DNA from 3 places in the Streptomyces sp. KMM 9044 genome. Region 1 is predicted to be linked to each of the others. Evidence: riboswitches for the same ligand, from Rfam matches in the RefSeq annotation. Region 1 holds a riboswitch; each other region holds the start of a gene.
What was found. A riboswitch is a leader RNA that binds a small molecule or an ion and turns the genes downstream of it on or off. The one in region 1 is predicted to bind cyclic di-AMP.

Region 1 (3,898 bases):
GGTAGACCTCGGTGCCCCAGCGCAGGGCCTCGGAGAAGGACTCCGCGCCGATCGGGGCGATCATGAACTCCTGGATGTCCACATTGGAGTCCGCGTGCGAACCGCCGTTGAGGATGTTCATCATCGGCACCGGCAGCAGGTGCGCGTTGGGGCCGCCGAGGTAGCGGAAGAGGGGGAGGTCGCTGGCCTCGGAGGCGGCGTGGGCGACGGCCAGGGAGACGCCGAGGATGGCGTTGGCGCCGAGGGAGCCCTTGTTGTCGGTGGCGTCCAGGTCGAACATCGCCTGGTCGATCAGGCGCTGCTCGGTGGCGTCGTAGCCGACGAGCTCCGGGCCGATCTGCTCGATGACGGCCAGGACGGCCTTCTCGACACCCTTGCCCTGGTAACGGTCGGGGTCTCCGTCACGGAGTTCGATGGCCTCGAAGGCGCCGGTGGAGGCGCCGGACGGGACGGCGGCACGACCCGTACTGCCGTCGTCGAGGCCGACCTCGACCTCGACCGTGGGGTTACCTCGGGAGTCCAGGATTTCCCGGGCTACGACGACGTCGATGGACGGCACGAGCATCTCCTTCATGGATGTGACGTGGTTCAGCGGGGCCACGGGGGCCCTGCGGACCCGAGCCTATCCGGCCCGGGGCGATCGGCCATCCGGTCGGCCGCTTCGCGGACAGAACCGAGAGTAAATTGTTTCCGAACGGAACAAAGGCGTTTCCGGGAAACCCGGGAACGGGAGGCCCGGTCCGGCCACGGAAAAGCCCCGCCCCGGCGCGTACGGGGGGAGACGCGCCGGAGCGGGGCAGACCTTCGCGGGAACGGGGCCCGGACCCGCGGCCGGCGTCCTACTTCAGGTGCAGCTGCTGGCCCGGGTAGATGAGGTCGGCGTCCTCGACGATGTCGTCGTTCAGCTCGAACAGCTTGCCCCAGCCGCCCTTGACGTCGCGCTCCGCGGCGATCGAGCTGAGGGTGTCGCCCTTGACGACCTTGTACTCGCCGTCGCCCTTCTCGACCTTCTTGCCGGTCGGGGTGGTGACGGTCTTCTTGGCGGCCGGACGCTCGTCGGAGCGGGAGGCCTTCTGCTCGGCGGAACGCTCGGGAGCGGCCTCGGTGCTCTGCTTCTGGGACTCCTGCTCCGGGGACTGCTGCCGGGAGCCCTGCGAGGAGCCGCCGCCCTGGTCGCCCGAGCCCCCGGCGGAACCGCCACCGGTGTAGGCGGCGCTGGACAGGCCCTTGCCGCAGACCGGCCAGGCACCCTTGCCCTGGCCCGCGAGAACCTTCTCGGCGATCTCGATCTGCTGGGCCTTGCTGGCCTGGTCGGCGGTGGCGGCGTACTTCGTGCCGCCGTAGCCGGCCCAGGTGGAGCCGGAGAACTGCAGGCCGCCGTAGTAGCCGTTACCGGTGTTGATCGACCAGTTGCCACCGGACTCGCACTGGGCGACGGTGTCCCACTCGGCGGCGGTGGCGGCGGAGGCACTGCCGGCCGCCATCAGCGGGGCGGCGACGGCGGCACCGGTGACACCGGCGACGGCGATGGCACGGGTGGCCTTGGACGGACGACGGTGCTTGCCCTTGCTGGAAAACAGCATGGATGGATCCCCTCACCGACGCCTACGAGGTGAGCTGTCGGGTTCGGGCCGGTTGGGTTGCCCGGCCGCGTTCCCTTGCGGGACGCGGCTTCACCCCGAGCCGCATCCGGCGTACTTCACCGGATCCGGCGCCTACCTTGGGTCCCCCGCTCCTGCCTACGGCGCATGACGCGACGACTGTTCCCGTGCGGCCACTGGCAGGATTCGGCGTGGTGGCAGCCGGGGCCCGCGATGGCGAGCGATCACGACCGTAGACACGCCCTCGGCGGATTATCAAAGACGATCAGGGCTTCTGAGACCTATCTCTCATCATCTTTAAATCGGACATTCATCCTGAAGCGCGACTCTCCACCCCCGCCACCGACACGCTTTTCCGCACGCCGGTCCACTCGCCACCCGGCCGGCACGCCACCATCGCCCGGTCGGCGCACGGCCGACGCCCGAGCGGTCGGCCGCAGCTGTCGAAATGTCACCTTTCACATGATTCGCATCCAGGTGCGAGCCCCTAACCGAAAAGGGTGGGATTCGGGGCGGCGACACCCTCGGCCCCGTCGCCCCCGCCGTACTGGGCGAGCCATCCGCCGCCGAGAGCAAGGGAGTCGGAGGCGACCGAGGGGCCGCTCGCGGAGCCCGAGCCGGAGTCGCTCGACGGGGAGGAGCCGTCGAGGCCGCGTGTGAAGCCGAGACCGCCGCGCGAGGCATGCCGCCCCGAGGATCCGGCGTCACGGTCCGCGCGCGCTTCCTCCTCGGCGCCGGCGCCGCGGTGACGGCCGCCGCCGGAGTCCTCGCCGTCGGCCGATTCCGAAGCGTCGGCCTTCTGCCCCGACTTGTCCGAGTCGTCGTCCTTGACGGAGGGAGAAGCAGCGGAAGAGGCCTCCGCTCCTCCTTCCTTCTTCTGGCCGTCCGCGGCAGCTTCGTCGCCCTCGTCGCCCTTCGCGTCCGACGAGGAGCCGGCGGACTGGGACGGCGACGGAGTGGCGGACCTTTCGGAGCCGGACGCGCCCGGTGAGCCGCCCTCCACGCCGGTGCCGGCATCGAGCACGGACGCGTCCCGGTCCAGGCCCCCCAGCAGGCCGCAGGCTCTCCACACGCCGACACCCTGGTCGGCGAGGATCTTCTCGGCCACGGCTATCTGCTGGCCGCGGCTGGCCTGGTCGGCGCTGGTCGCGTAGTCGAGGCCGCCGTAGGCCTCCCAGTCCTCCTGGGTCAACTGCAGGCCGCCGTAGTAACCGTTGCCGGAGTTCTGGCTCCAAGAGCCGCCCGACTCGCACTCGGCCACCCGGTCCCAGGTCGAACCGTCGGCAGCACTGGCGGCGCCGGCTCCGAGGAGGGGGATCGCGATGGCCGAGCCGGTCACTCCGGCCGCGACGAGAAGAGCCGGAGCCTGGCGGGGGCGACGGTGACGACCGTTCCCGGAGAGCATGCGGAAACCTTTCGCAGGACAACAGTTACTCGCACGGCGTTTCGCCTGTGACGTTCGAAAAAGCGAGACGCCGCGCTTGAGGGGTGAACGTATAGGCAGTCGAACGTCTGTCACAAGTTCATGCCGTGCAGATCACATGAAGATCACAAAGTTGAGTGGGTGTCACCTTCACAGCCGTCCTGCCAACGGTCAACGGACCGTGCTCGAGGGGCCCTGACGGTCACGTGCGCCGTGGCCGACGGACACGCCCAGGGCTTTCCCGGATCTCTTCCGGAAGACCGTCCGGGGCATTTCGGAATGTGTCCTGGTACGCCGCCCCGTTCGCAACATCACATCGAGGGCGGGGTGAATTTCACCGGCAGCGTGCGCAGTCCGCGCATGATGAGGCCGCCGCGCCAGCGCAGTTCGGCCGGGTCCGCCGCGAGTTCGAGGTCCGGCAGCCGGGTCAGCAGTGTGGCGAGCGCGGTCTGGCCCTCCAGGCGGGCCAGCGGAGCGCCGAGGCAGTAGTGGATGCCGTGGCCGTACCCCAGATGCTGGTTGTCGCGCCGTGCGAGATCGAGTGCGTCGGGGTCGGCGAACCGCTCCGGATCACGGTCCGCGGCGGCCAGGACGACGAGGACCGGGTCGCCTGCGGAGATGTGCTGCCCGCCGAGGGCGAGCGCCTCGGTGGCGAACCGCCAGGTGGCCAGTTCCACGGGCCCGTCGTGGCGCAGGAGTTCCTCCACTCCGGTCTCCAGCAGCCCGCGCTCCCCGGCGGCGAGGGACTTCTGCAGGCGCTCGCGCTGCCCCGGGTGGGTGAGGAGGGCGTAGGTGCCGTTGCCGATGAGGTTGACGGTGGTCTCGAAGCCGGCGAACAGCAGGATGAACGCCATGGCGGCGGCCTCGTTCTCGG
Region 2 (3,898 bases), 540 kb from region 1:
GTGGGGAAGGGCCCTCATCACGGGCCGGTTGCCGGGTGCGGCGGGGGCGCCGCGCGTTTCCACGCCGTACGGTCTCGCGCCACGTGGCGGTGGCACACCGTACGGCTTCCCCCCGCGCGGGAACACACCGGGTGCAAGACTCTCTTCACCCGGGCCGGTCCCGCCCCGCCCCGTCCGCCGTCCCCGTCAGGAGCACCGTCGATGCCGCACCCGTACGTCCTGCTGTCCGCCGCCGTCTCGCTCGACGGGTATCTCGACGACACCGGTCCCGAGCGGCTGCTGCTGTCCGGCCCGGAGGACTTCGACCGGGTCGACGAGGTACGGGCGTCGGCGGACGCGATCCTGGTCGGTGCCGGCACGATCCGGGCCGACAACCCCCGGCTGCTGGTCAACGCGCCCGAGCGGCGTGCCGCCCGGACCGCCGGGGGCAGGCCCGCCTACCCGCTGAAGGTCACCGTCAGTGGCTCGGGCGACCTGGACCCGGCGGCGCGGTTCTGGCACACCGGTGGCGCGAAGGTCCTCTACACGACCGGCAAGGGCGCCGAACGCGCCCGCGCCCACGGTCTCGCCGCCGACGTCGTGCCACTCGGCGCCGAGCTCGACTGGCGCCGCCTTCTGACGCACCTGTACGACGTGTACGGCGTACGGCGGCTCATGGTCGAGGGCGGCGGCCTGATCCACACCCAGCTCCTCACCCAGGGTCTCGCCGACGAGCTCCAACTGGTCCTCGCCCCGCTCTTCGTCGGCGACCCGGACGCCGCCCGCCTCTTCGGGCCCGGGACCTACCAGGGCGGCCGGCTGCGACTGCTGGAGACCCGGCCGATCGGCGACGTCGTCCTCATGCGCTACGAGCCCACCGCCCCCGGCGCCGGCCCGCTCCCCGTCGCCGCCGACCACCACTGGCTGGCTCTCGCCTGTGAACGGGCAAGGCGGTGCCCGCCCTCGAAGACGGCGTTCAGCGTGGGCGCGGTGGTCGTCGCGGCCGACGGCACCGAGCTGGCACGGGGCCATTCCCGCGAGGGCGGCGATCCGGTGGTGCACGCCGAGGAGGCCGCCCTCGCCAGGATCGACCCTGCGGACCCGCGGCTCACGACCGCCACCATGTACTCCAGTCTGGAACCCTGCGCCCGCCGCGCCTCCCGCCCGGTGTCCTGTGCCCGGCTGATCCTGGACGCGGGGGTACGGCGGGTGGTCACCGCGTGGCGGGAGCCGGACACCTTCGTGACGGGCGCCGACGGCAGCGGGGTGCTGACCGCGGAGGGCGCCCTGGTCGTCGTTCTGCCGGAGCACGAGGAGGCCGCCGAGGCGCCGAACGGCCATCTGATCGGCGGGTGACGCGGGGCGGCGGCAACCCGTGTGCGGAGTGTCCCGCGGATGCCGTATGCTGGTGAACACAACGACGCGGGGTGGAGCAGCTCGGTAGCTCGCTGGGCTCATAACCCAGAGGTCGCAGGTTCAAATCCTGTCCCCGCTACTGAAGGCCGAGGGCCGGAATCCGAAGGGGTTCCGGCCCTCGGCCGTTTGCGTCCGTCCCGTTTCGGGAGCGCGTCCCGGGGTGGTTCCGCGCAGATGTCACCCCAGGTGACCGGGTCGCCTCGTTGCGCATGACAACTGACGCATCGTCAGCCCGAGTGTGACGAGGACGGTGAAGTCGACTCGCCCGGTTTTGGCCATCCGTGGCGCTTAAGTCCGTGCGGGAATCGTTAACGATCAAGAAGAACGGCTTGGAATACGGCCCTCGCGTCTATTAACGTTCGATAACGCAGCGCGGTCGTCCCAGCCGTCACACGAGTCGGCTCCGTGCGCACGCGCCGAATCCCGCAAGGGAACCGGGGAACCAACATCTTGGGGTGAATCGCACGGATGCGCCCGTGGAGACACGGGCGGTATACGCGCGTAGGAGACCTTCCTGCTCCGAACCCGTCAGCTAACCCGGTAGGCGAGAAGGAAGGAAAGGAGTGCGCCCCACGTGGCGTCCAACCGGCCTGCCCCCGAGGCCCCCTTCACGCCGAGCCGGCGCGACAGCGACACCTTCGGCTACGGCGGCATCCGCGCCGACGAGGGCCCCTTCGAGGAGTGGAACCCCACCGAGGAGTCCGTTCGTCCCGTGCGCGGCCGGCATCGTGTCGGCAAGCAGCGCGGCGGAGGCCTCGCCCGTAGCTCCACCGTTCTGGGCGTCGGTGTCATAGCCGCTGTCGCCGGTGGCGGCATGGCCAGCGCCCAGACCGGCAAGCCGCCGGTCTCCATCTCCGTGCCGGACCTTCCCTCTGTTGGTTCCCTCATCTCCGACGAGGAAACCCCTGAGGGCTCCGCCACCCCGCTCAGCAGCATCGGTGCGGTCGCCGACGAGGCCGAGCAGGGCAGTGCCTCCGACGCCGGCGAGGTGCTGCGCGCCCGGATCATGGCGCAGGTCGAGCAACAGCAGAGCCAGGCCGAGGACAAGGCCGCCGCCGAGGCCGCCGCGAAGGCGGAGAAGGAGGCCGAGGAGAAGGCCGCCGCCGCGAAGAAGGAGGCCGAGGAGAAGGCCGCCGCCGCGAAGAAGGAGGCGGAGGAGGAGGCCGCGAAGAAGGCCGAGGCCGAGCGTCTCGCCGAACTGGCCAGGCAGTACACGCTGCCCACCTCCTCGTACACCATCTCCTCGACCTTCGGTCAGGCCGGCGCCTACTGGTCCTCCGGCCAGCACACGGGCCTGGATCTCGCCGCCCCCACCGGCACCCTGCTCAAGGCCGTCCACACCGGCACGATCACCTCCGCCGGCTGGGACGGCTCGTACGGCTACAAGACCGTGCTGACCCTCGACGACGGCACCGAGATCTGGTACGCCCACCAGTCCTCCATCAGTGTCAGTGTCGGCCAGCAGGTCAACACCGGCGATGTGATCGGCCGCGTCGGCGCCACCGGCAACGTGACCGGGGCCCACCTCCACATGGAGGTGCACCCGGCCGGTTCCGCCTCGGGCATCGACCCGATGGCCTGGATGCAGTCGAAGGGCCTCACCGTCTGAGACCCCGGCCCCGGCCGGTCTTCGCGCCCTGCACCCCACGCAGCCACAGCCCCGGCAGTCCTGACGACGACCCCCCGACGTCAGGACTGCCGGTCCGGCGTTTCAGGGGCGGTACGCGTACGGGTTCGGCCCGGACGCCGGGTGGCCGGGGTCCACGGCGCCGTACCCTTTGTACGGGCCGTACGGCCCGTACGGCCCGTACGGCCCGTACGGCCCGTACACCGGCCAGGGCGGGGCGGGCGGCGCGGTGGCTCGGGCCGCGTGCTCCAGGGCCGGGCGGGCCGTGTCGCGGCGGTGCCACATCTCGCGCAGCAGTTCGTGCTCCCGTACGACGAAGTCCGCGTCCGCGCGGCCGCGGCGCCCCCGGTGCCGCAGGAACGCCAGCGATGTCGCGTACGCCCCGTACTGCGCCACCGCGCGGGCAGCGGCCCGGCCGCCGTGCCGGTGCGCGTACCGCCGGGCGATGCGCCGGGCCCGCATCGAGCCGAGCGCGTAGGGCTGTGCGGGGGTCAGCCAGCCGGCCCTGACGTACGCGGGCAGTTCCTCCCGTACGGTCCGCAGCTCGCGCTGCCGGGTCCACACCACCAGCCAGGTCAGCAGGCCGAACGACGGCACCATGAACGCCGCGTACACGGCGAAGAAGCCGTACCCGCCGAGGGCCGAGGAGGCGTTCCACAGGGCGTGCACGCCCATCGCGAGCAGCAGGCCGCCGAGCGGGAGCAGGACGCGCACCGGGCGGCGCCGCCGGGCGGCGAGCGCGGCCATTCCGAAGCCGATGCCGGTGAGGACCGTGAAGAGCGGGTGTGCGAAGGGCGACATGACGACGCGGACGAAGAACGTCGCCGCGGTGACGGAGGAGACGCCGCTGCCGCCGGTGAGCTGGTCGGTGCCGAA
Region 3 (3,898 bases), 1.5 Mb from region 1:
GCCCTGGCAGTCCGAGACCCCGAGCCCGATCGCCCGGCCCTGCCCCCACGCGCCCCGCTCGTACGGCAGGAAGCCGGCCGGCTCGGCGGACGCTCCCTCGTACAGCACCGCGACCCGGGCCTGCGGCCGCACCCCGGACACGGCGGCGGCGAACTCCGGTTCCATGAAAGGGCTGCGCGGTGCCTCCGAGGCGGCGCGCAGCTCACGCCATCGCTCCCGCTCCCCCTCGCCGAGCTCGTCGAGCCCCAGCACACGTGTGCGTCCACCGCTCACCTGACCCCCCGATCAAGTCCCCCCGGACACTTGGAAGGTACCGCCAGGACCACGAGGACGGTAGGTAGCGGCTCATGTTGCCGCCAAGTGGTGCAGAGGCCGCGATCGGTGCGCGGGGCGGGCGTCCCGAGCGCGGTGAGTCGAGGGCGCGCGGTGTCCGTATTCTCTGATCATGGCCGCACCCACCGATTGCTCGCTCATCGCCACCGACCTGGACGGGACGCTGCTGCGCGGCGACGACACCCTCTCCGACCGCTCCCTCGCCGCGCTGGCGCTGGTGGCGCGGGCCGGTGTCCGGCACCTCGTGGTGACGGGGCGCCCGGCGCCCAGAGTGAGGCCGCTCCTGGACGACCTGGGGTCCACGGGGCTCGCGGTGTGCGCACAGGGCGCGCAGGTGTACGACGCCGGCACGGACCGGCTGCTGTGGTCGATCACCCTGGACCGGGAACTGGCGGAGACCACCCTCGGCAAGATCGAGGCCGAGGCCGGGGAGCTCTACGCCGCGGTCGACCAGAACGGGGTGGACGGGCTCACCCTGATCGAGTCGGGCTACCTGATGCCGCACCCGACGCTGCCCGCGGTGCGGGTCGCACGGCGGGACGATCTGTGGGTCCGGCCGATCAGCAAGGTGCTGTTGCGCCATCCCGACCTGACCGACGACGAGTTGGCGGCGACGGCCCGTGCGGCGGTCGGCTCGCTGGCCACGGTCACGATGTCGGGTCCGGGCACCGTGGAACTCCAGCCGTGCGGTGTCACCAAGGCGACGGGTCTCGCGCTGGCCGCCGAGCACCTGGGGCTGGATCCGGAGCGGACCGTCGCCTTCGGCGACATGCCCAACGACATTCCGATGTTCGACTGGGCGGCCCACGGAGTCGCCATGGCCAACGCACACCCCGCGCTCAAGGCGGTGGCCGACGAGGTGACCACGTCGAACGAGGACGACGGCGTGGCCGTCGTCCTCGAGCGGTTGTTCGGCGGAGCGGAGCCGCGCGTGCCCCAACACGTGCTGCCCCGCCCCAGGTCCGGGAATGTGTCCCGGTAGGCCTCGGCGTCCGCCGGTGTGGCCGGTGCCGCCGGCGTTCCGACGGGCCCGGACGTATCGGATGTCTCAGGTGTCTCAGTAGGCACCGAAGACGTTGTCGATGGAGCCGTAGCGGTCTGCCGCGTAGTTGCAGGCCGCCGCGATGTTCGCGACCGGGTCGAACGGGTCGAAGGCCGTGCCGGGCACGTGGTACGCCTGGAAGGTCGGGTCGATGACCTGGAGCAGGCCCTTCGACGGGGTGCCGGCCATGGCATTGGAGTCCCACAGGTTGATGGCCTGCGGGTTGCCGGACGACTCGCGCAGGATGTTGCGGTGGATGGAGTCGTAGCCGCCGGGGATGCCGTGCTGCGCCATGACGGACAGCGACTCGCGGATCCAGCCGTCGAGGTTGTCCGGGTACGCGGTCACGGTGCCGGCGGCGGCAGGGGTGGACGTCGCGGCAGCGGCGGGCGCGGCCGAGGCGGCGGTGGCGCCGAACAGCGGGAGGGCGACCGCCGCGACACCGGCGACGGCGAAGGAGCGGACGAGGCGGGAGCGGCCGAAGCGGCGGGGCGGACCGGATGCGGTCATGTCTGTGTTCCTCTCCTACGCCTGCGAGGTGAGCTGTCGGGTTCGGGCGGGAGAGTGCCCGGCCGTGCCCGTGCGGGCATGGCTTCACCCCGAGCCGTTCCGGGTGCGCACCGGTCCGGCGGCTTACCTGGGTCCCCCGCTCCTGCCGTGCGTGAGTGAGTTCGTCGATGGGTGGCGCGGGCGGCGGCAGGATTCGGCGTCCGCCCGACAAGCCGGGAACGTATGCGAGTCCACTTGTCGGAAACAAGTGCGACGATCACGGATCGCGCCGCTTGATCTTGTTCCGGGGGTTTTGGGGTACTTGATCCCTTGAGGGCGTCAAGGGTCAACTCGCTTTCGGGGCAAGGGAAAGCGTGGGCAGGTGTGAGGGGCGGGCGCGCCGGGGCGCGCGTGACTCACTTCACTGGACGCGCCACGCGGAAGCATTTGCCGCCAAGGGGAATTGGCTTGACAATCGCGACAAAGGGGACCGCGGGATCGGGTGGGTCGGATGGGGTGGGTGGCGGGCGGGGCTGCGCGTCGAGGGCGGGCCGCTACGCCCGAAAGATGGCGAATATCCTTTGTCGTCAACTGGTCAGGAACGATCTGGTGGTGATCCGATATGGGAGGGCGCCGTGAGGCGCCGTCCGCGTGTGTGCGGGTGAGGCCGGGGAATGTGGGTGCTGGCGGTGATCGAAACATGACCGGATACGCTGACTCGAGTGACGTCAGCGACCTATCGACAAACTGTGCAAGACGTCTAGGCGTCAGTGGACACCAGCAGACAGGAGACCCCTCGTGACCGTCGTCGGGCCGTTCGGGCTGAGCGTGCGGGACCAGGCTCTGGAGGCCGATGTCCAGGCCGGAATGACGGCTGTCGAGGAAGGGCTGCTCGAGGCCACGAAGAGTGAGGTCCCCTTCATCACCGAGGCCGCCCAGCACCTGGTGCGGGCCGGTGGCAAGCGGTTCCGGCCGCTGCTCGTGACGCTCGCCGCCCAGTTCGGCGACCCCTACGCACCCGGTGTCGTACCGTCCGCCGTGGTCGTGGAGCTGACCCACCTGGCCACGCTGTACCACGACGACGTGATGGACGACGCCACCGTACGGCGCGGGGTGCCCAGCGCCAACACCCGATGGGGCAACTCCGTCGCGGTCCTCACCGGCGACTTCCTCTTCGCGCGCGCGTCGCACATCCTGGCCGACCTGGGCCCGGAGGCCGTACGGGTGCAGGCCGAGGCGTTCGAGCGCCTGGTCACCGGTCAGATCCTGGAGACCGCGGGGCCGCAGGAGGGCCGGGACCCGGTCGACCACTACCTGGACGTCCTCGGCGGCAAGACCGGCTCGCTGGTCGCCGTCGCCTGCCGGTTCGGCGCCATGATGTCCGGCGCGAACGACACGGTCGTGGATGTGCTGACTCAGTACGGCGAGCGGCTCGGGGTCGCCTTCCAGCTCGCCGACGACGTACTGGACATCGCCTCCGACTCCCACGAGTCCGGCAAGACCCCGGGCACCGACCTGCGCGAGGGCATTCCGACGCTGCCCGTGCTGCGGCTGCGCGAGCGGGCGGCCCGGCTGGGGCTGGCCGAGGACATCGCCCTGCGCGAGCTGCTCGACTCCGACCTCGGCGACGACGCCCGGCATGCCGAGGCGCTGCGGCTGCTGCGTGCCCACCCCGCGCTGGAGCAGGCCCGCCGGGACACCGTGCGCTACGCGGAGGAGGCGCGTTCGGCGCTGGCCCCGCTGCCGGAGTGCGAGTCGAAGACGGCCCTGGTCGAGCTGTGCGACGCGGTGGTGCACCGGGCCGGCTGACCCGCCGCCGTCCCGTCCGCCGCCGCCCCCGGACCTCGACCCCTACTGGTCGGGTACCGAAACAACGCCCCGTGTCATACCGCAGTAGTACACGGAGTTGAGTCCGGGGTCTGACGCATCTGCCCGCCGGGTTTGGTCAGATGGAAGACGACGGACATCACCACTCCTCACCGATTCGGGTGAGAATGGCGGCTCAGGGTGTGACTGGTGTGAGCGACACGAGAC

Region 2: another riboswitch for cyclic di-AMP. It lies ahead of HUV60_RS17820 (M23 family metallopeptidase); the one in region 1 lies ahead of HUV60_RS20250 (transglycosylase family protein).
Region 3: another riboswitch for cyclic di-AMP. It lies ahead of HUV60_RS13450 (transglycosylase SLT domain-containing protein); the one in region 1 lies ahead of HUV60_RS20250 (transglycosylase family protein).

The regions. Positions count from the first base shown of each region.
Region 1 covers NZ_CP113910.1:4,481,732-4,485,629, reverse strand. The annotation lists gene eno (phosphopyruvate hydratase) at 1-559, opposite strand, end outside; gene HUV60_RS20250 (transglycosylase family protein) at 840-1,583, opposite strand; cyclic di-AMP (ydaO/yuaA leader) riboswitch at 1,588-1,757, opposite strand; gene HUV60_RS20245 (transglycosylase family protein) at 2,089-3,006, opposite strand; gene HUV60_RS20240 (cytochrome P450 family protein) at 3,336-3,898, opposite strand, start outside.
Region 2 covers NZ_CP113910.1:3,945,231-3,949,128, forward strand. The annotation lists gene HUV60_RS17810 (dihydrofolate reductase family protein) at 202-1,335, shown strand; tRNA gene HUV60_RS17815 (tRNA-Met) at 1,401-1,474, shown strand; cyclic di-AMP (ydaO/yuaA leader) riboswitch at 1,800-1,957, shown strand; gene HUV60_RS17820 (M23 family metallopeptidase) at 1,970-3,004, shown strand; gene HUV60_RS17825 (PrsW family intramembrane metalloprotease) at 3,107-3,898, opposite strand, start outside.
Region 3 covers NZ_CP113910.1:3,016,697-3,020,594, reverse strand. The annotation lists gene HUV60_RS13460 (GNAT family N-acetyltransferase) at 1-252, opposite strand, end outside; gene HUV60_RS13455 (HAD family hydrolase) at 446-1,315, shown strand; gene HUV60_RS13450 (transglycosylase SLT domain-containing protein) at 1,391-1,885, opposite strand; cyclic di-AMP (ydaO/yuaA leader) riboswitch at 1,889-2,053, opposite strand; gene HUV60_RS13445 (polyprenyl synthetase family protein) at 2,663-3,673, shown strand.